4 regions of the Clostridium neuense genome follow, and region 4 is predicted to be linked to each of the others. Evidence: riboswitches for the same ligand, from Rfam matches in the RefSeq annotation. Region 4 holds a riboswitch; each other region holds the start of a gene.
The links. A riboswitch is a leader RNA that binds a small molecule or an ion and turns the genes downstream of it on or off. The one in region 4 is predicted to bind S-adenosylmethionine.
Positions count from the first base shown of each region.

Region 1: linked by a shared signal. The riboswitch ahead of ACJDT4_RS22325 (methionine ABC transporter ATP-binding protein) and the one ahead of ACJDT4_RS18765 (ECF-type riboflavin transporter substrate-binding protein) in region 4 are both predicted to bind S-adenosylmethionine.
Region 2: linked by a shared signal. The riboswitch ahead of ACJDT4_RS00520 (pyridoxal phosphate-dependent aminotransferase) and the one ahead of ACJDT4_RS18765 (ECF-type riboflavin transporter substrate-binding protein) in region 4 are both predicted to bind S-adenosylmethionine.
Region 3: linked by a shared signal. The riboswitch ahead of metA (homoserine O-acetyltransferase MetA) and the one ahead of ACJDT4_RS18765 (ECF-type riboflavin transporter substrate-binding protein) in region 4 are both predicted to bind S-adenosylmethionine.

Region 1 covers NZ_JBJIAA010000027.1:8,446-13,858, forward strand. Annotated here, with positions in the region: gene ACJDT4_RS22310 (YczE/YyaS/YitT family protein) at 1-434, opposite strand, end outside; gene ACJDT4_RS22315 (MetQ/NlpA family ABC transporter substrate-binding protein) at 1,061-1,891, opposite strand; gene ACJDT4_RS22320 (methionine ABC transporter permease) at 1,914-2,594, opposite strand; gene ACJDT4_RS22325 (methionine ABC transporter ATP-binding protein) at 2,563-3,621, opposite strand; SAM riboswitch class I at 3,725-3,833, opposite strand; gene ACJDT4_RS22330 (EamA family transporter) at 4,022-4,444, opposite strand; gene ACJDT4_RS22335 (aminotransferase-like domain-containing protein) at 4,466-5,413, opposite strand, start outside.
Region 2 covers NZ_JBJIAA010000001.1:103,630-109,042, reverse strand. Annotated here, with positions in the region: gene gatA (Asp-tRNA(Asn)/Glu-tRNA(Gln) amidotransferase subunit GatA) at 1-1,091, shown strand, start outside; gene gatB (Asp-tRNA(Asn)/Glu-tRNA(Gln) amidotransferase subunit GatB) at 1,094-2,533, shown strand; gene ACJDT4_RS00530 (small, acid-soluble spore protein, alpha/beta type) at 2,611-2,784, opposite strand; gene ACJDT4_RS00525 (hypothetical protein) at 2,997-3,278, shown strand; SAM riboswitch class I at 3,356-3,462, shown strand; gene ACJDT4_RS00520 (pyridoxal phosphate-dependent aminotransferase) at 3,543-4,694, shown strand; gene ACJDT4_RS00515 (cysteine desulfurase family protein) at 4,775-5,413, shown strand, end outside.
Region 3 covers NZ_JBJIAA010000004.1:14,827-20,239, forward strand. Annotated here, with positions in the region: gene ACJDT4_RS05245 (2-isopropylmalate synthase) at 1-489, opposite strand, end outside; gene metA (homoserine O-acetyltransferase MetA) at 651-1,568, opposite strand; SAM riboswitch class I at 1,666-1,776, opposite strand; gene larB (nickel pincer cofactor biosynthesis protein LarB) at 1,966-2,712, opposite strand; gene larE (ATP-dependent sacrificial sulfur transferase LarE) at 2,761-3,567, opposite strand; gene larC (nickel pincer cofactor biosynthesis protein LarC) at 3,589-4,794, opposite strand; gene ACJDT4_RS05270 (energy-coupling factor ABC transporter ATP-binding protein) at 4,829-5,413, opposite strand, start outside.
Region 4 covers NZ_JBJIAA010000017.1:80,905-86,317, reverse strand. Annotated here, with positions in the region: gene ACJDT4_RS18775 (energy-coupling factor transporter transmembrane component T family protein) at 1-262, opposite strand, end outside; gene ACJDT4_RS18770 (ABC transporter ATP-binding protein) at 265-1,971, opposite strand; gene ACJDT4_RS18765 (ECF-type riboflavin transporter substrate-binding protein) at 2,067-2,624, opposite strand; SAM riboswitch class I at 2,699-2,799, opposite strand; gene ACJDT4_RS18760 (ABC transporter permease) at 2,853-3,938, opposite strand; gene ACJDT4_RS18755 (ABC transporter permease) at 3,942-5,087, opposite strand; gene ACJDT4_RS18750 (ABC transporter ATP-binding protein) at 5,107-5,413, opposite strand, start outside.

The DNA.
Region 1 (5,413 bases), on a different contig from region 4:
TTTGTTTTTTTAGTAAGTGCAACCATGAGCCCGTCTCTAGGTCCAGAGCCCAAACCAGCTCCTATGTACATATAACTACCAATGGACATGGACAGCATTCCAATAATAATCGAAACTATTCTAAGTATTTCATTATTAAAAACTGGCAATAAGTGATTTAGCATCAAAATGTCCATAAAGGTTCCAATAACAAGCATGTTAAAAATAGTGCCCCAACCTATTTTCTCTCCTGCTATATAATCTATTATAATTACAATTGCACTTACTATTATGCTTGCTTGTCCCATAGTTATATTCAGCATAATAGATATTCCTTGATGAAATACATCCCACGGTTGAAATCCCAAATTTCCATTTATAGTCATAACCGTACCGATAGAACACAGTATAAGACCTATAAATAATCTTAAAATAATTAATGCTTTTCTTTTCATATTAGCCCCCCTTTTATAGATAAACAACTTGAAAATTGGAAATGACTAATACAAAATTTTTCCTAACAAACTGAAAGTCAACTTAGAGTACAGAGTATAATTAAAAGAAGACAGTGCTTGTAAAATTATAACATTAGTTATTTTAATCTTTTAGGTTGCCTATCTATATATCATAGCATTAATTATATGATACTTTTTAATTTTTTCAAACACTTTTCTAATAAATCATCAATTTTTGTCTCAAATTTAATGTTTTTTGTAATTGAAGAAGGTACTGCAGTGATAATTATTCAATGTAAAATTCACTACAAACACAGTTAATTAATAAAAATCAATGGCAATATATTATATAAAATTTTAGCTAACCCTAAAGATTCACGCCTACAATTCCGTAGGCACGGAGGAATTTTTTCCTTGCACTACGGTGAGAATGAAGTAACAATGCTGAAGGAACGGTTTAAAAAAATCCTAATAAATCTCGATTCAAAAATTGTAAAATACTTAGATATTTCAATCTGTTTGAGCCAAAGGCGAGTTATTGAAATATCTTAGTATTTTATGATTTTTTAACTTTAGATTTATAGGATTTTTTTAATGTTACGAAGCATTGTTACTTCACTCTTTTTTTAAAAAGCTGGAACTTGTGCTCCCTTATACAAATCCTTCAAAAGTTTTTTTACCTTCTCTGTTTGGTAAACTTCAACTAATTTCTTTAAGGTTTTATTGTTCTTATCTTTGCTTCTAACTGCAATAATATTAAAATAATTTTTAACAGAAGACTTTTTTGTACTTTCTATATAAATTGAATCCTTTAGAGGATTAAAGCCTGCATCCACCGCAACTCCACTGTTTATAGCAGCTGCATCTACATCTTTTAAAGATCTTGGAATTTGTGTTGCTGCTAACTGAACTATCTTTATGTTTTTAGTATTTTTAGCTATATCTTTTTCTGTAGGTAATAATCCTACACCCTCTTTTAATTTTATTATACCTGCATCCTGAAGCAGTATAAGCGCTCTACCGCCATTTGTAGGATCATTAGGTATTGCTATTTTAGCACCATTTTTTAAATCCTTAATCTTTTTTATGCTGCTTGAATATATGCCCATAGGTGCTAAAACCGTATTTCCAAGGGATACGATATTTAGCTTATGATCCTCTTTAAACTTGTTAAAGTACGCAATAGTTTGAAATGAGTTTGCATCTATGTCGCCATCATTTAAAGCCATATTAGGTCTTACATAATCGGAAAAGCTTACAATTTTAAGGTCAATATTATCTTTTTTGAGATCCTCTTTTAAAGCATCCCATATTTTATGATCTTCACCTGTAACTCCTAATTTAATAACCTGTTTTTTGCTACTTGTGTTTGCTGCTGTGCTTGATTTACATCCTGATAGTAAACTAACACCTAAGGATAAAGTTAAAAATAATGCTGCGATTCTTCGTATTTTCATTTTTGTTCCCCCTATTTTTTATTTAATGACTTAATTTTTTTAATAAAAACTCACCTAAACCTTGTATTAAGCTTACAAGAACTAATAAAATAATAATTGTAACCACCATAATATCGGTTTTAAAATACTGGTATCCATATCTTATGGCAAAATCACCAAGTCCTCCACCTCCTACAGTACCTGCAACTGCAGAAAAGCTAATTAAGCTTACAGTAGTGATTGTAAGAGCATAAACAATTTGTGGGAGACCCTCTTTTAGTAAAACTCTATATATTATTTCAAAAGGGCTAGAGCCCATAGCTTCCGCTGCTTCAATAACTCCCTTATCTATGTCAAGAAGTGCAGATTCTATTTGCCTTGCAACAAAGGGTGCTGTTCCAAAAACAAGAGGCACTACAGCACCCTTTACTCCTATTGTTGTTCCAACTAAAAGTCTTGTTAATGGTATAATTGCTGCAATCAATATTACAAATGGAATTGAACGAAATGCATTTATTATTTTGCCAACTATACTGTAAATTACCTTATTCTCCAATATACCTTTAGGACGTGTCACTACAAGAATTACCCCAACAGGTATTCCAATAACTGCAGAAATAATTCCTGATATAGCTACCATTATTAATGTTTCCTTAAGTGCTGCTATCATATCTGGAAAAAGTTCTACTACATTAGGCATAATCGTGTTCAAAAGACTCTCCATGCTTTATCACCTCCACATATATGTTGTTTTCACCTAAATATTCAATAGCTCTATTAACTCCTTCACTAAAACCACTAAATTTAAGAATAAGATTTCCTACAGGTATACCTTGTATTATTTCAATATTTCCAGAGATTATATTTGCATCCACCTTGAATTTTTTTGAAATTTGTGAAATAAAAGCTTTTTCAGCATTTGAACCCACAAAAGATAACCTTGCTACTATATCATTTTCTGAAAATTGACTATCAAATTCTTTACTTTCAATAAGCTCATATACCTTATCATAATGAAATACTGTAGCCATAAATTTTTTAGTCATCTTTGCTTTAGGATTAGTAAATATTTGCACTATATCTCCCTTCTCAACGATCTCCCCTTCTTCCATTACAATCACTCTCTCGCAAATATCTTTAACAACATCCATTTGGTGCGTAATAATAACTATTGTAAGCCCAAGCTTTTCATTAATTTCCTTGATTAGCTTTAATATAGATTGAGTAGTTTCAGGGTCTAAAGCAGAAGTAGCTTCATCACATAAAAGAACCTGTGGATCATTAGCAAGCGCTCTAGCAATAGCAACTCTTTGCTTTTGACCGCCGCTAAGCTGTGATGGATAAGTTAAAGCCTTTTCCTTCAAGCCCACTAATTCTAAAAGACTATTTACCTTTTCAGCTATATCATTTTTGCTTAACCCCTTACCTTTAAGTGGATAGGCTACATTCTCAAATACATTTCTTCTAGCCATTAAATTAAAATGTTGAAAAATCATTCCTATTTTTTCTCTTATTTTCCTTAAATCCTTTGGTGATAACCTTGTCAAATCCTTATTATCAACTATAACCTCTCCACTGGTAGGCTTTTCAAGCAAATTTATACACCTTACAAGGGTACTTTTGCCAGCACCACTGTATCCAATAATACCTAAAACCTCTCCATTTTTTACTTCTAAACTTATATCTTTAAGAGCATGTACCTTTTTATCTCCATCCTCATAAACCTTTGTTATATTTTTTAGTTCTATCACAATAATCCCCCTTCCTAAAATTTATAATAAAAAAATCCCCTTCGCAAAAGAAGAGGATAATAGTAATAAAAAAACCCATGGAAGGGTCTATTATTAATACCTTCCCTCATCTTTCAGAATTAATCTGCAGGATTTAGCACCTTGCATGCAAATGAAACATGCTGGTTGCTGAAACGTCATCGGGCCAGCCCCTCAGTTTCTCTCGATAAGGATTTTATTCAATTTTGTTATACACACTATACAAAAAAAGATTTTCAGTGTCAAATACAATAAATTTAAATTTCTGATTTTTTGTTATATATTTTTATCAATACATAATTATTGTACGTTTACACAAACATATATTTACTAAATCAAACACTATTTTTTAATAATTATGCATAATTCCTACTAATATAATCTATTTTCTATTTATTAATATTAAACCAATAATGCAGAAAGCTGCTCCTATTATTTTATTAATTCCAAATCCCTCTTTATAAAATATAATTCCTATTGGTATAAGTACAATTGCAAGAATTATATTCGCCACTAAAGAACCTACGCTAATATCCCACCCAGCTCTATATGCCATTAAAAATCCAAATTCCAATCCAACTATTGAAATTCCCAAAACTACACTTGTCCAATTTAAATCTTTAAAGGAACCAAAAATTCCTTTGCCATGTTTATCAAAAATTAATGCTATTAATGAAAAAATAGCCGAAGTAAAATATGTTATAACTAATGCAGAAAAAGGATTGGCCTTCTCTGGTATTAGCTTTTGACATATGTGATAAAACACGTTTGATAACACTATAAGTACAATTGAAAAAACATACATAAAATTTCCTCCTTAAAATAATCAAATTAGCTTTCTAACAATTTCTGAAAGTTTCTTTATTCCTATATGCATTTCACTATATGATGCATAGGAATAAGATATTCTTATATTACTATTTTTATGAAAATCATATATGTAGCCTGGGTTAATAAGAATGCCCTGCTTCCAGGACAAATTGAAAAGCTTGTTTACATCTATTTTGACCTTCAGCTTTAACCATATATAAAATCCACCCTTAGGCACATTCCATTCTGCTAGATCATAAAAATACTCATGAAGTAGATTTATAGTAAAGTCCCTTCTACTTTTAAGTTCATATCTAAGCTTCTCAATATATTTTTCATATAGTCCACTTGAAATCCATTCAGCCGCAGCATATTGAGAAAGTGAACTGGCTCCATAATCCGTTTGCATTTTAACATCTCCGAGTCTATCTATAACTGCTTCAGGTCCAATGACCCACCCAACCCTCATACCTGCAGAAAGACATTTTGACATTGTTCCTATATAAAGCACAATTCCATTTCTATCCTTAGATTTTAAAGTTTGTGGAGGCTTTTTATCAAACCACAACTCCCTATAAGCATCATCTTCAATTATTGGAAGCCTTTCTTTTGTGCATATTTTAATAAGTTCATTTCTTCTATTTTCACTCATTACTATACCCGTAGGATTTTGAAAAGTTGGTATAGTATATAAAATTGGTGTTTCTTTATTTATGTTTTTTAATATTTCTCTTATCTCTATACCATGCATATCCATAGATATTCCTTTTAGCTTCATACCTGCAGATTCAAAAACATTAATTGACTTGATGTATGATGGTTTTTCTACTAATACATCATCTCCAGGCTTAAGTATGCTCATGGAAATAAGCTGAAGTGCTTGAAGTGATCCTGAAACAATTAAAATAGAGGATGGTGAAGCATTAATTCCAAACTTTTTCACATAATTACTTATTATTTTTCT
Region 2 (5,413 bases), on a different contig from region 4:
CAGTAATAATAGGAAAAGCAAACATGGATGAATTTGCCATGGGTTCTTCTACCGAAAATTCAGCTTTCAAAACTACTAAAAATCCAAGAGATATAACAAGGGTTCCAGGAGGATCCTCTGGTGGTTCTGCTGCTGTGGTTGCTGCTAAAATGGCACCAATATCACTAGGCTCAGATACAGGTGGTTCAATAAGGCAGCCAGCAGCTTTTTGTGGAGTTGTAGGACTTAAACCAACTTATGGACTTGTCTCAAGATTTGGACTTATAGCCTTTGGTTCTTCTCTTGATCAAATAGGACCATTTGGAAAGACAGTAAAAGACTGCGCAGAGCTTTTAGATGTTATTGCAGGGGAAGATCAGCTAGATAACACAAGCGTAAAAGGCCTTCCTAAAGTTGATTACCTAGATGGAATCGACGATGGGATTAAAGGCATGAAAATAGGAATGCCAAAAGAATTTTTTGGAGAGGGTCTTGATCCAGAAATAAAAGCAGCAGTTGAAGCTACTATAGAAAAATTAAAAAGCTTAGGGGCAGAAGTTAAAGAAATGAGTCTTCCAATAACGGAAGAAGGACTTTCTGCATATTATATAATCTCATCAGCCGAGGCAAGTTCAAACCTTGCAAGATTTGATGGAATAAGATATGGATACAGACCAAAGGATTTTGAGGATGTATATGATTTAATGGAAAGCAGTAGAACAGAGGCTTTTGGAGATGAAGTTAAGAGAAGAATAATGCTTGGTACATATGCTCTTTCTTCAGGCTACTATGATGCATACTATAAAAGAGCATTGAAGCTTAAAAAGAAAATAAAACTTCAGTTTAAAAAAGCTTTTGAAGAATATGATCTTATACTTAGTCCTGTATCACCTGTACTTCCTTTTAAAATAGGAGAGAGAAAAGCAGATCCTCTTGAAATGTATCTTGCAGATATATACACAGTAAATATAAACCTTGCTGGAATTCCTGCAATATCAATACCTTGCGCCGTAAGTAAGGAGGGACTTCCAATAGGATTGCAGCTTTTAGGACCTCATTTTGGAGAAAAGAAAATATTTAGAGCAGCAAGAGCACTTGAAAAGGAGAGATAGATATGAGTTACGAAACCGTCATAGGTCTTGAAATACATGCTGAATTAAGCACAAAAACAAAAATATTTTGTAATTGCTCAACAGAATTTGGAGCTAAACCTAACGAGCATACCTGCCCAATATGCATGGGACTTCCAGGAACACTTCCTGTTTTAAATGAAGAAGTAGTTCATCTTGCAGTAAAAGCAGGGGAAGCACTTAACTGCAAAATAAATAAATTGAATAAAATGGATAGAAAAAATTACTTTTATCCAGATCTTCCAAAAGCATATCAGATATCTCAATTTGATTTACCTATATGCGGCGAAGGATATGTAGAAATACATACAAAAGATGGAATGAGAAAAGTAAGACTTAATAGAATTCATATAGAAGAAGATGCAGGTAAACTTGTACACATGGAGTATGAACCTTATTCACTTATAGATTATAACCGTGTTGGAGTTCCTCTTATAGAAATAGTTTCTGAGCCAGATATGCGTTCGCCAGAAGAAGCAGTTGAGTTTATGAAAACACTAAGGGCAATACTTCAGTATGCAAATATATCAGACTGTCGTATGGACCAGGGTTCAATGAGATGTGATGCTAACATATCTTTAAGAGAATTTGGAAAAGAAGAATACAATACTAAGGTTGAAATAAAGAACATAAACTCCTTTAAGGAACTTCAAAAAGCACTTGAAAAAGAGGAAAAACGTCAGAAAGAGCTTTATGATTTTGGAGAAGGCTTCAGAATAAAGCAGGAAACAAGAAGATGGGATGCAGGAAAGGGAAAAACTGTAACCATGAGAACCAAGGAAGATGCTAATGACTATAGATATTTTCCTGAACCAGATATAATTCCTATAGTTATAAAAGATGAATTAATCAAAAGTGTAAATGAAGAAATGCCAGAGCTTCCAGTTGATAGAACAAAAAGATTTAAAGAACAATATGAACTTACAGATAAGGAAATTGAGATACTTGTAGAGGATAAGGCACTATCTGATTACTTTGAAAAGGTAGTAGCTTTAGGTGCAGAGAGCAAAACTACTTCGAACTGGATGCTTGGAGATATGCTTAGATTAATGAGAGAAACAGAGACGGATTCTAAGAGTATACCTGTATCCCCTGAAAATATGAAGGAACTTTTTGATATGATAAAAGGAAAGGTTATAAGCAATACTGCTGCAAAGGAAGTATTTGAAGAAATGTTTAAGACTTCTAAAGAGCCTAAGGTTATAGTTGAAGAAAAAGGATTGTCACAAATAAGTGATAGTAGTGCTCTTGAAGGAATGGTTAAGGAAGTGCTTCAAAATAACGAAAAATCAGTTGCAGATTACAAAGCAGGTAAAGTGCAAGCAATTGGATATCTTGTGGGTCAGGTTATGAAAGCAAGTAAGGGAAAAGCAAATCCACCTATGGTTAAAGAAATATTGGAAAAAGAACTAAGTAAGTTATAGTAGTATCACTTTTTCTTTTGATAAAAAATAATATGTACTCAAATATTATAATAATATTTGAGTACATATTATTTTTTTTAGCTTCTAGGATCACTGTTGGTATTTGAATTTTTATTTCTTTTTCGTTTAGACCTGTCATAGGTTAAACCAATTTCATTTGATAATTCCTGTGTCATTTTTTCAAGAGTGCTTTTTGTTTTTTGACCAGCCTTTTTATTATCTTTGCTGTTTTTGTTACCTTTATGAGCCATATTAAAAGAACCTCCATGATATTCTTAGTTTGAATTAAAGTATTTAAAGGATTTGCACATTAATGTAGTATAACCAAAAGCAATAAATTTATTAAAATTATAAACACTATTAACAGATTATTAATACTTTTTTAAGCGTTATATTATACTATTTATTAAAAGGTTGTGGTATAATATTTTTAAAGTTAAATTTACATTGAGGAGTGATTATAATGAGTTTTTCAAATAAAAGAATATTAGGTACTATAGGTGGTTTAGTCATTGCATTTTTAGCAATATCATTATTTATAAAAATTCTTCCTGTACTTTTAGTGGCAGGAGTAACTATTTGGGGTGTATTTAAAATAACTAAGTGGTTTGAAAATAAAAGTAGTAGAAAAATGCAAACTAATAAAAAAGATAAAATATCTGAAGAGTTTTCAAGTATAGATGAAGAATTTGCATATAACAAAGATAATGTAGTAGATGTTGACTATACTGAAATCAGAAAATAATATTTTAACATAAAACATAATTTAAACTAGTACATTAATAAAAAGAATGATATAATTTAATTAAAATTTAATATTGTTTCTTATCAAGAGCGGTGGAGGGACTGGCCCTGTGAAACCCAACAACCAGCATTTTTCATTTGAATGTATGGTGTTAATTCCTGCAAATTTATTTGAGAGATAAGAGAAAAGTATATTCTAGAAATTAAAAAACTGTTTTTCTTACTCGAAAAGCGGTTTTATTTTTTTATAGGAGATGATAATAAAATGCCTAATTTAAGCAATAAACTTGATTGGTTTACGGAATCAATAATAAGAAAAATGACGAGAGTAGCTAATGATTGTGGTGCTATTAATTTATCACAGGGATTTCCAGATTGGGAGCCTCCACTTGAGATAACTGAAGCTCTTAAAGAAGCAGCAATTCATGGACCACATCAATATGAAATTACCTGGGGATCAAATGAATTTAGACAAAAACTAGCTGAAAAACAGAGAAAATATATGGGCATTGATATAAACCCAGATGAAAATATAGTTGTTACCTGTGGAAGTACTGAAGCAATGATGGTAGCAATGATGTCTGTTTGTGATAAAGGAGATAAGGTAATTGTATTTTCTCCTTTTTATGAAAACTATGGAGCAGATGCAATACTTTGTGGAGCTGAACCTATTTATATTCCACTTATTCCACCAAAGTTTAATTTTGATAAAGAAGCTTTGAAAAAAGCATTTGAGGAGAAACCTAAAGCTTTAATACTATGTAATCCATCTAACCCTGTTGGAAAGGTATTTACAAGAGAGGAACTTTTGTATATAAGTGACTTGGCTAAAAAATATGATACTTTTGTAATAACAGATGAGGTTTATGAACACATAGTATATAAACCATATAAACATACCTATATGGCATCACTTCCTGGAATGAAGGAAAGAACTATATCATGTAGTTCACTTTCTAAAACTTATTCTATAACTGGGTGGAGACTTGGTTATGTTATAGCTGACAAAAAAATAATTGATAACTGCAAAAAAGTTCATGATTTCTTGACCGTGGGGGCAGCAGCACCACTTCAAAAAGCTGCATGTGCTGGGCTTAGTCTTGGAGAAGAGTATTATGATAATTTAATTAATATTTATGATAGAAAAAAACAGCTTTTCTTGGATGGATTGGATGCAGCTAAACTTAAATATTTTGAACCTCAAGGTGCATATTATGTTTTAGTTGATATATCTGAATTTGGTGAAAAAAATGACTATAAATTCTGCCAGTGGCTTGCAAATGAAATAGGAGTTGCAGCAGTGCCTGGGTCAAGTTTCTTTAAGGAAGATGTTAGCAATTATATTAGATTCCATTTTGCTAAAAAGGATGAGACCTTGATAGAGGCAGTAAATAGATTGAAAAAATTAAAAAAATAAAAAAGTTGACAATTAATTTCTATTGGCTTATATTTATTGTGGTAATTGATATGAATTAATAAGAAAGAAGGGACTCGCACTTGGTATATTTTGATAATAGTGCAACTACTGAGCCTCTTAAAGAAGTTTCAGAAATAATGAAGGATGTTTTTTATAATTATTATGGAAACCCGTCATCACTTCATTCTTTAGGTAAAAAGGCAGAGGATAAGCTAATAGAATCAAGAAAAATTTTGGCAGATACAATAGGAGCAGAAGAAAGTGAAATTATATTTACTTCTGGTGGAAGTGAATGCAATAATTTTCTCATAAAAGGTTTTGCAAAACCAGGATTACACATTATAACTTCTAAAATAGAGCATCCTAGTGTTTTGAATACTTTTGCTCAGCTTGAAAAATGGGGAGTAAAAGTTACATATATAGATGTAGATAGTAAAGGAAAAATAAACCTTGAAGAGCTTGAGAACAGTATAACAAAGGATACTGTTCTTGTGAGCATTATGCATGTTAATAATGAAACAGGCACTATTCAGGATATTGAAGCTATAAGTAAAGCTATAAAAGCAAAAAGTTCAAGAGTAAAATTTCATGTAGATGCAGTTCAAAGCTATGGAAAGTTAAAGATAAATCCTAAAAAAATGGGAATAGATCTGCTTTCAACTAGTGCCCATAAAATATATGGACCAAGGGGCATAGGTTTTGCATATATAAGAAAGGGT
Region 3 (5,413 bases), on a different contig from region 4:
ATTTATTATATTAGCTCCAGCTTCAACAACAAGTTTGATTTTTTCCCAAAGAATATCAAAATCTTGTCTTGAAGCATCTGTAAAGGAATATTGAACTTTAGGCAATATTGATTTCGCATATTTTATAGCATCTATATTCTGCATGAATATCTGCTCTTTGTTCTTTCCATTATACAAGTCAGATGATCCTAAAACAATATGAATTATTGGGTCATAAGAATTTTTTACGCAACTATAGACCTCATCAATATCATGTCTTATAGCCCTTGATGGTATAGAAATTGTAGTTTTATCACCGATCTTTTGAGCTATGATCTTGGTAGCTTCTAAATCATTATGAGATAGAGAGGGAAAACTTGTTTCTATTACATCAACATTCATTTTTTGAAGCTGATACGCAATCTTTAGTTGCTCATTAATATTAAGCTTAGTGCCTGGAACCTTTTCACCATCTCTTAAAGTTGTATCCATAATCAATATTTTTTTCATAATACTTTTACCTCCATCATATATTAACTATAGCCGTATATTTGTCTATAAAACAAAACCTCATCTCAAATCAGAGACGAGGTTATAATATCCCGCTGCCAGTGTAAAAACAAATAATTGTATATACTTATGATAATATTTATACTTATGCCTGTCAATAGCTATTTTATTTTTTTAATCTCATATGGAGTTTCCTGATATACATAATAATTAAGCCAATTTGAAAAAAGCAAATTAGCATGCCCTCTCCAAGTAACAACTGCTCCCTTTGATGGATCATCATCTCTAAAATAATTTTTAGGAGGTTTAATATCCATACCTAATTTTAAATCTCTAACATACTCGTCATTTAAAGTATCCTTATCGTATTCAGAATGTCCCATTACAAATATTTGTTTTCCATTCTTGTTTGATACTATATATATGCCTGCTTCATCTGACTCCGCAAGAATTTGAAGATTGGGATTTTTTTCTACATCTTCTTTTTTAACAGTTGTATGCCTTGAATGAGGTGCATAGAAGCTTTCATCAAAGCCTCTTGTAAGCTTAACATGTTCTTTTGTTACAGTATGTTCAAACACCCCAAATAATTTTTCTTCAAGTTCATATTTTTTTATTCCATAATGGTAGTATAAGCCAGCTTGAGCTCCCCAACATATATGAATCGTAGATGTTACATTTGTATTAGTCCATTCAAATATCTGGCAGAGTTCCTTCCAGTAATCGACATCTTCGAATGCCATTGTTTCTACCGGTGCACCAGTTATTATCATTCCATCAAATTTCTCATCTTTAACCTCATTAAAGTTTTTATAAAATGTTAGAAGATGTTCTTGAGATGTATTTTGTGAAGCATGCGTTTCTGTATGAATAAATGTTGGATTCACTTGAAGTGGTGAATTACCAATCAATCTTAAAATTTGGGTCTCAGTAACTATCTTTTTAGGCATTAAATTTAAAATCAAAATATCAAGCGGCCTTATGTCTTGATGATAAGCTCTATTTTCGTGCATAAAAAATATGTTCTCGTTATCTAAAGTTTGCGCTGCTGGAAGATTATCCGGTATTTTTATTGGCATATATATCACCGTCCTACACATAAAATTTAAAGTATAAAAAAATCCGTTTCGCACAAGAAAAACGGATTGTAAGTAATCAAAATACTCAAAACTGTTTTTCTTATCTCTCAAAACAATAAGCTTTGCAGGAATTAACACCGTACATTGAAATGATAATGCCGGTTGTTAGGCTTCACAGGGCCAGTCCCTCCACCGTTCTAGATAAGAATTAATTATATTACTTTTATATTATAATTGTTTGTAAAATAAAATGCAATATTTTTAGTTAGTTTACATAAGATTGCATTTACATAATAATTATTATGTAAATGCAATGCTTTTTATAAAAGACAAAGCATATAAAATTATATGCCTCATCAAAACTCCACTTTTATTGAAGCTGCTATCTTAATATATTTTATAATTTATTAATTATACTTGCATTATATGCTGCACCAAATCCGTTATCAATATTTACTACACTAACACCACTAGCACAGCTATTTAGCATTGATAATAGAGCTGATATCCCTCCAAAATTAGCTCCATAGCCAACGCTTGTTGGGACTGCTATAACTGGCTTATTAACAAGGCCGCCTATAACACTAGCCAGTGCCCCTTCCATTCCTGCAACTACTATAACAACCTTAGCTCCTCTAATAATATCTAGTTTGGCAAAAAGTCTGTGTATACCTGCAACTCCTACATCAATTACTTTAACAACTTTATTTCCTAGTATTTTTGCAGTTTCATATGCTTCTTCTACAACTGGCAAATCAGAAGTGCCTGCTGCAACAATGGCTATATAGCTATCTGTAATCTGCTGTTCTTTTTTTCTTACAGTTATTGTTTTCCCAAGCTCATTATATTCTGCTTCCAAGCATATTTCTTTTACTGCGTTAAACATTTCTTCAGTAGCTCTAGTACCTAATATATTATTGTTTTTTGTAAGCATAAATTTAACAATATCTCTAACTTGAGCGACTGTCTTTCCAGCACAATATATTACCTCTGGATAACCAACTCTAATTTCTCTGTGATTATCTATTTTTGCAAACCCCAAATCTTTAAAAGGCAAGTCTTCTAATTTTTTTAGAGCCTCTTCTACATTTATTTTATTTTCTTTAACTTCGTTTAATAAAATTTTAATTTCATCTTTATCCAATATGTTCACCACCCTATTCAAAATACAGTGTAATCTGTTATCTGTACTCTATTTCTTTAAAATTGTTTCATTAAAGCTTCCTACTCTATATCCTTGAAAATCTAATGCTGCATATTTAAAACCACATTTTTTTATATTCTCAGCAATAGTATCTAAAAGTTTTTCATCAAACAACTTACTTCTATCTTCTTTACTTACTTCAACTCTTGCTAAGTCTCCATGACATCTTACTCTAATAGCTCTAAAACCTATACTCATCATATATCTTTCTGCTTTTTCAATTTTCCTAAAATCCTCTACTTTTAACTCATTTCCATATGGTATTCTTGTCAAGAGGCAAGCATATGGCGGCTTGTCCCAAGTTTTAAGTCCCAATTCTTTAGAAAATGCTCTTATTTCTGCCTTAGTTAGTTTGCATTCCAAAAGTGGGCTTTTTATTTTTAATTCCTTTAGAGCTTTAAGACCTGGTCTATAGTCTTTTGTATCATCAAAGTTAGTTCCATCAATTACATACTCATAACCCTGCTTTTTAGCTATTTCTAATATCATGCTAAAAACTGCAGTTTTGCAAAGATAACATCTATTTTCCGGATTAAATTTAATTGAATCAATGATAGGAGCATCTATGATTTCATGATCAACTCCTAATTCTTTAACTAGTTCCTTTGCCTCTGCTATTTCCCATCTTGGAATATATGGTGACATAATTGTCACTGCCTTTAGGTTATTGCCAAGCGCTTCTTTAGCTGCTCTAAGTAAGAAGGTACTATCTACTCCTCCAGAAAATGCCAAAACTACTCTTCCTAAGCCTTTAAGATATTTGATTAATTCATCATATTTTTCATTGTTTATCATTTATTTTCCCACCTTTTAATTTTAATTTAAATCTTGTTTATATACAGCTTTATATATTTTATCTAAGGGTAATTTTTTCTCTTTTGCTATAGTTTTGCATTCTTCGTACTCTGGTTTGTATTTTACTAACTTTCCTTTATAATAAGCTTTCTTTACTGTAATGTCTCCATATTCTGTATTTACTTTTGAAAATTCTCTATCCAGCATTATCTTTTCAACCTTATATTTTCTAATACCTAAGGAAGTTGTTTCTTCAAAAATAATATCCAAAATACCATTTTCTTTTTTTAACTCGGTTAATACACTTAATTTTATACCTGGTCTTCCTTTTTTCATATATATAGGTGTTTTAAACACATCCAAGGCTCCAGCTTCAAAAAGTTTATCTTCCACATATCCGTAAAGTTCTGGATTCATATCGTCTATATTAGTTTCAAATATATACTGTTCATCCTTTTTTTCACTGGCTTCCTTTTCACCTAAGTATACTCTTAATACGTTCGGTATTTCTAAGTCTCTATGTCCTATTCCATACCCTATCTTCTTAACTTCAAAATCAATATTTTTAGTAAATTCCTCAGCATTTGCAGCAAGTATTGCAGCACCCGTAGGCGTAGTTGTCTCAAATTGTACAATTCCAGTATTCATAGGAATATTTTTTAAAATCTCTGCTGTTGCAGGAGCTGGCACTGGCATAATACCATGGGCACACTTAACAAAACCGCCTCCAACCTGAACTGGCGATGCTATAATTTTATCAACTTTTAGGTAATCTATACAAATAGCTGCTCCTACTATATCTACAATAGAATCAATAGCACCCACCTCATGAAAATGCACTTCATCTATCATTTTTCCATGAACCTTTGCTTCCGCCTCTGCAACCTTCATAAATATATCTAGACTGAGTTTTTTTACTTCATCACTTAAATTGCTTGAATTTATTATATCCTCTACATCCTTTAAGTTTCTATGATGATGCTCATGACTATGTATATGTTCTTCATGACTATGTCCATGCATGTTATTTTTTAATGTAACATCCACTCTAGTTCCTGTTATTCCAAGTTTCATAGACCTTTCAATTCTTATTTCATATTCGGAATTTAAGTTAAGCTTTGAAAGTTCCTCAGTTAAATATTTTTTAGGAACTCCTAAATCTATCAATGCCGCTAAGTTCATGTCCCCACTTATTCCACAAAAACAATCGTAGTATAAAATTTTCATCCTTACCTCTCCTCTTTATCGCTTATTTTTTAACTCATATAATATTATATTTTTTTAAAAATTCCTTATCCTTTATAACATTTTCATACCTATCGTCCCTTATTATTTTATGATCCTCTGAAAAAACTATAGCTCTCTTAAAAACACCTTTTATGTATTCAAAATCGTGAGTTGCGCAAATTATAGTTTTGCCGCTTTTATTTAGAGCTATTAATAACTCTTTTAAAAAGCTTTTTCCTTTTGGATCTATTCCATTCATTGGTTCATCCAAAGTTATTACTTCTGGATTCATAGCAAGTACACTAGCAATTGCAACTCTTTTTTTTTCACCTCCACTTAAATTGTAAGGATGTTCATCTTTTAGCTTATCTACATTAAGAAGTTTAAGACAATCAAAGGTTCTCTTATTTATTTCCTCTACTTCTAATTGCATTTGTATAAGTCCAAATGCAACTTCTTCAAAAACCGTAGAACAAAATAACTGAGCATCAGAATTTTGAAATACAAATCCCAATCTTTTATGAAATAATTTTAAGGCCATAGCATCTTTTAATGCATGTTCATTTATTTCAATATTATCAAATATATACTTGCCTTGGTTAGGAAAAATAATAGCATT
Region 4 (5,413 bases):
AAGGCGCAAATGCAAAAATAAGTATGGTATTTATAACTAAAAAGAAAAGTATAAAATATATTACAAAAGACACATCCTTAAATCTTATTTTCGAAAATCTAAATGCAATTCCGCCTACTATAACAAGAGCTACTAAAAGCCTTGTATCATATGTAATCATAGATGCTGCTACCCAGAATATAAAAAATATTAACTTTGCAGCACCAGTAAATCTATGTATTGGAGTATCTTTTTTTATATAAGATAACATAGCGTTATTCATGCTCATATTTTTCTATTCCCCCTATCATAATCTATAAATGCTTTCACAAAACTTTTAGGCTTATCCATATTTAACTTAATTGCTAACTCAAATATAGAGGTTGTCTTAAGATTTGCAGCTTCTATTACTTCACTATTAGTCAAAACATTTATAGCTGTATCATCAGCAATTTTACTTCCTTTAGAAAAAACTATAGCATGCTGTGTATATTCAAGCATTAAATGCATATCATGAGTAATCATAACAATAGTAACACCCTTTTTATTAAGTTCAACCAAAAAATCCATTATCTCTGTATAATGCTTAAAATCTTGTCCCGCTGTTGGCTCATCCAAAATTATAAGTTCAGGATTCATGACCAATATAGATGCTATTGTAACTCTTTTTTTCTGACCAAAACTAAGCGCTGATATGGGCCATTTTCTAAATTCATATAGACCACAGATTTTTAAAACTTCATTGACTTTTTTTGTTATTTCTTCTTTTGGAACCATCTTTATTGCTAAAGCAAATGCAACCTCATCAAACACCATTACCTTTGAAATCATTTGATTAGGATTTTGCATAACCATGCCTATGTACGAAGAACGTTCTTTAATTGTATCTTTGGCTATATCTCTTCCATTAAACAGTATACTTCCCGACTGAGGTTTATGAAGTCCACATATTATTTTAGATATAGTTGATTTTCCCGCTCCGTTTTTTCCAACTATACTCACCATTTCACCTTTTTTTATTTTAAATGATACATCTCTAAGCGTTGCCTTTTCAGAAGTATATCCAAAAGAAATATTTTTAAGTTCCAAAATCGTGTTGCCATTTTCCTCTTCATTATTATATGGTAATCCTTCATACCAATTGATTACCTTATCCCTGCAATTTTTAAGTTTTATAGTATTAATATGCTCAGGCTGCATGTCACCAGTAATATCACACCCCGCATACTTTAAAGCTGTTATGTATAAAGGCTCTCTTATTCCACAAGCCTGTAAAATATTTGAGCACAAAAGCTCACCTGGAGTCATATCCGCAGCAACTTCTCCATCATTTATAACAATTATTCTATCTACATCTGAACTTAAAACATCCTCAAGTCTATGTTCTATTATAATTATAGTTTTATTCTCTTTTTTTTGCAGATCATCTATTAATTTAACTGCATTTTTACCTGACAGCGGATCTAAATTTGCAAGTGGTTCATCAAATAAAAGTATATTAACTTCATTTACCATTACGCCTGCAAGGGTAACTCGCTGCTTTTGTCCACCTGAAAGCTTTTGTGGCGACGAATCTATAAATTCCTTCATATCAACTATACTAGAAACTTTAGAAACTCTTTCTATCATCTCTTTTTGAGGAACGCAGTCATTTTCAAGTTTAAAAGCTATATCCTCTGCAGCAGTAAGTCCTATAAATTGGCTATCAGGATCTTGAAGTACAGTACCACAATATTTTGATATTTCTGGTATACTCATCTCTTTCGTCTCATGCCCCATTACTTTTAAGCTTCCAGTTATTTTTCCTTTATAATGAAAGGGTGAAAGACCATTAATGCAATTAGTTATTGTACTTTTCCCTGATCCAGATGGTCCGACTATTAAAACTTTTTCTCCTTCATATATAGTAAGATTTATATTTTTTAATGTTGGCTTCGCCTGAACTTTATACTGAAATCCAAAATTCTCGAATTCAATTACCTTTTTTCTCACTTATATCACCTACCTAGTTATGTGCAAAAAAAACAAGTGCCTTTATTATAATATCACATTTAAAGACACTTATTTAACTGTTTCACTAATTTTATTTACTCTTCTTTATTCAAACTTCCAGTCTTTGTCCTAGTTTTAGCATAAGTAAATAGTAGTATTGTACCTATTATTCCTACTGTAATCATATTTGCGACACCTGCTGCAATTCCTTGAATGAAAACTTTATTTACTGGCTCGCCATACATCACTATATCTAAAGTTGGTGCTACTAAAAACCATGCAATTGCATTTCCAATAACTTGTATAACATTAAATATAATTGCTTGTTTAAACCCAAATAAACCTTCTTCAATATTTATTTTTCTAGCTGCAATTCCTACTATTGCTCCAAATATTCCTGAAGATAGCTCCCAACTAAACCAAATCTGTCCATAAAAAATAGAATCTTTTAATACATGTCCTATTAGTCCTATAAATAAGCCTGCAATTGGTCCAAATATAACAGACATAATTGATAAAAATGCATAGGTTGTTTCTATATTAGTATTCGGAATACCAGATGGGATAGAACCAAAACGTCCTAATATTATAAACACTGCTGCTCCAATACCTATAGCAACAACCGTTCTAATTGGTAATTTACTTTTTTCCATATTTATCCCTCCATTATAAAAAAATAAAAACTGCAATTCAATAAGAAAAGCAGTTTTTTTAACAAATTTACATTTTCTTATCTTGCAAATTATTTTGCAGGAATTAACACCATACACTAAACATGCTGGTTGTCGGGTTTCACAGGGCCAGTCCCTCCGCCACTCTCGATAAGATTTATTTAATACTCATTAAGTATATCATTTTTTTAACTTATGTCAAATCTATCCTTATTCGCTCTTGGCAATTGCTGAATATTTAACGCTTCCCGCAGTAAAAAACGCTAGTGCAATAAGTATTAAAATAATGGTATTAGGAAAGATTCTAAAATTTTTAATGCTATCCATAGCCCAATAAAAAGGTGTAATTTTCATAAGGATTTCACCTAAAGGGAATTTGCCTTTCTCACTTATCCCTATAAAATAGATAGTAAGCATTAATAGGTTTATTAACACTACTATAAGTGCTCCCATTTGAAATTGTTCAGACATTCGTGACGCCATTATTGCTGTAGCTATAGATATCATACTTATTAAAATTATATTTAAAACTTCAAATGCAAAGCTTTGAAAACCATATTTAAAAACTAAATTTATTACAAAAAGGGAGCCTATAGAGGCTGCAGATTGAACTATTACCATTGATAGATATATACTGCCTAATATACTATACTCATTATTTGCTGTAGAAGAAACTCTCTCTAATATTTTCTCCTTCTTAAGACTTATTAAATCTTTACCAAACAAGGTTGAGTTAATAATCATAAGATACATAATGTTTAATACAGGAAAAAGTTTATCCTCTCCTATTGATTTATCGGTTTTTTTGTAATCAATATGTATAATATTCTTTTCTATTTCACTTTCATCTTTAATAATATTGCTTTCCTCTAAAACATTAACCTTCATAATTTCTTTTATACTATTTTTTAATCTATTTTCAAATTCATTGTTAATATTTCCAGCTTGAAGCTTATAAACATTAACTACAGGTTTTAATTTTTCATTAGCGCTTTTAGAAAAATCAGCTGGCAGCTCGTATACAGCTGTATATTTATTATTTTTTAAGTCTTCTAAAGCTTCAATCTTATTTTTATAAGTCTTACCTATTTTTAATTCTTTAATAAGCTTATTGCCATATGCACCTCTATCTAAATTGATTACTGCAATTTTACCATTAGAAGTTTCGCTTTTATTATCTCCAGTAAAATACACAAAGCCTGTAAGAAGTATTGGCACAAAAAACATGAACACAATATTTTTATTATTCTTAAAGTATCTTTTACAATTAGCTAGTAAAACCATAATAAAACTCATATACTAAGCAGTCTCCCATCTAATTTTTATCTTAAAAAGAGCTATAATATAAATAACTATAGAAAAAATAATCATGTAAGCTAAATTTTTTTCTATACTGCTAAAAGAATTAAAAAGCATGCATTTTTTATACGTATCCGGTACTATATTTAAAAAAGCAAGTTTAGATACTTTTATATAAAGCCCATTAGAAACCTCCTGAATTGGAACAAAGGTTTCTCCAAAAAATGTTTGAAAAAAAAGCAAAGCTGTAAGAATAGGTATTGAAAATTCATCGTTAAAAAAGGCTATAATAAATCCTGAAAAGCTTGTTATTAGTAAACTTTGACAAATAAGTACAACTGCTAAATTTATAAAATTACACCCTCTAAAAGCAAAACCAGTTACAATAAGTGTCAATATATATACAGCTCCAAAAATTATGCTGTACTCAAAATAACATATTAATGTTGTATTAAATAATTTTTCTTTCCTCATAGGCATAGCCATAAGCCTTTTAAATATACCATCTTTTTTCTCTTTCTTATAAGAAGCGGCTATGTTTACAGCTATTGCTACAATAATATAACTAATTAGAGTAGCACTTAAGGTTTCATAGGAATTTAAAGTCTTTTTAGATTTTACAAATTTGCTTTTAAGTATTTTTTGAGAATATATATTATTTAAAGCAGCGTTTATTTTCTTCTTATTTTCTGCGCTTAATAAGTCCATGTTATTTGAAATAATCTTATTTTCAGTAATAATTTTTCCATAACTACTTATGATACTGTTAATGGTATCTTTATCATCTTGTAGTACATTAAATTTTCCACTAACTGTTATCGTAACACTGCCGAGCTTAGTTATTTTTTCTTCATACCCCTTTGGTATTTTAATAGTGATTTCTCCATTTTTAACTATCTTAACTATCTTATTTATATCCGAATTTTGAAAAATTTCTTTGAACTCTGCAGACCCTCTGCTATGATCTTCATCAATTATAGTTATATTAATTTTATCAATTTGGGTTTTAGGACTATATATATCTTTATAAAAATACCCAAGACAACTAACAATCAGAACAGGAAAAACAGCATATGCTAATAGTATCTGTTTCCAACTTGCAACTACTCCCTTAAGGGCTATAATAATATTACTCTTAATTGACATATATTTCATCCTCGTACATCTAATCTCTTAAATTTTTACCTGTAATGGCCAAAAAAACCTCTTCCAAAGAAGCCTCTTCGAGATTAAAACTTTTTATTTTTTTATTTTCTTTTGAAAAAAGCAAAAGCAGCTCCTCTATTTTAAATTTACTTTCATCCATAAATATCTTAATTTCTTCGTTTTCAAAAAAAACATCTTTTATACCACTTAACTCCTTTAATCTTAACAATAACTGGTCATTAAAATCACTTACCTTTAGTCTTATAGTCCCATGTACACTTGCCATAGCTTTAATTTCTGATTTTGAACCATAAGCAACTTCATTT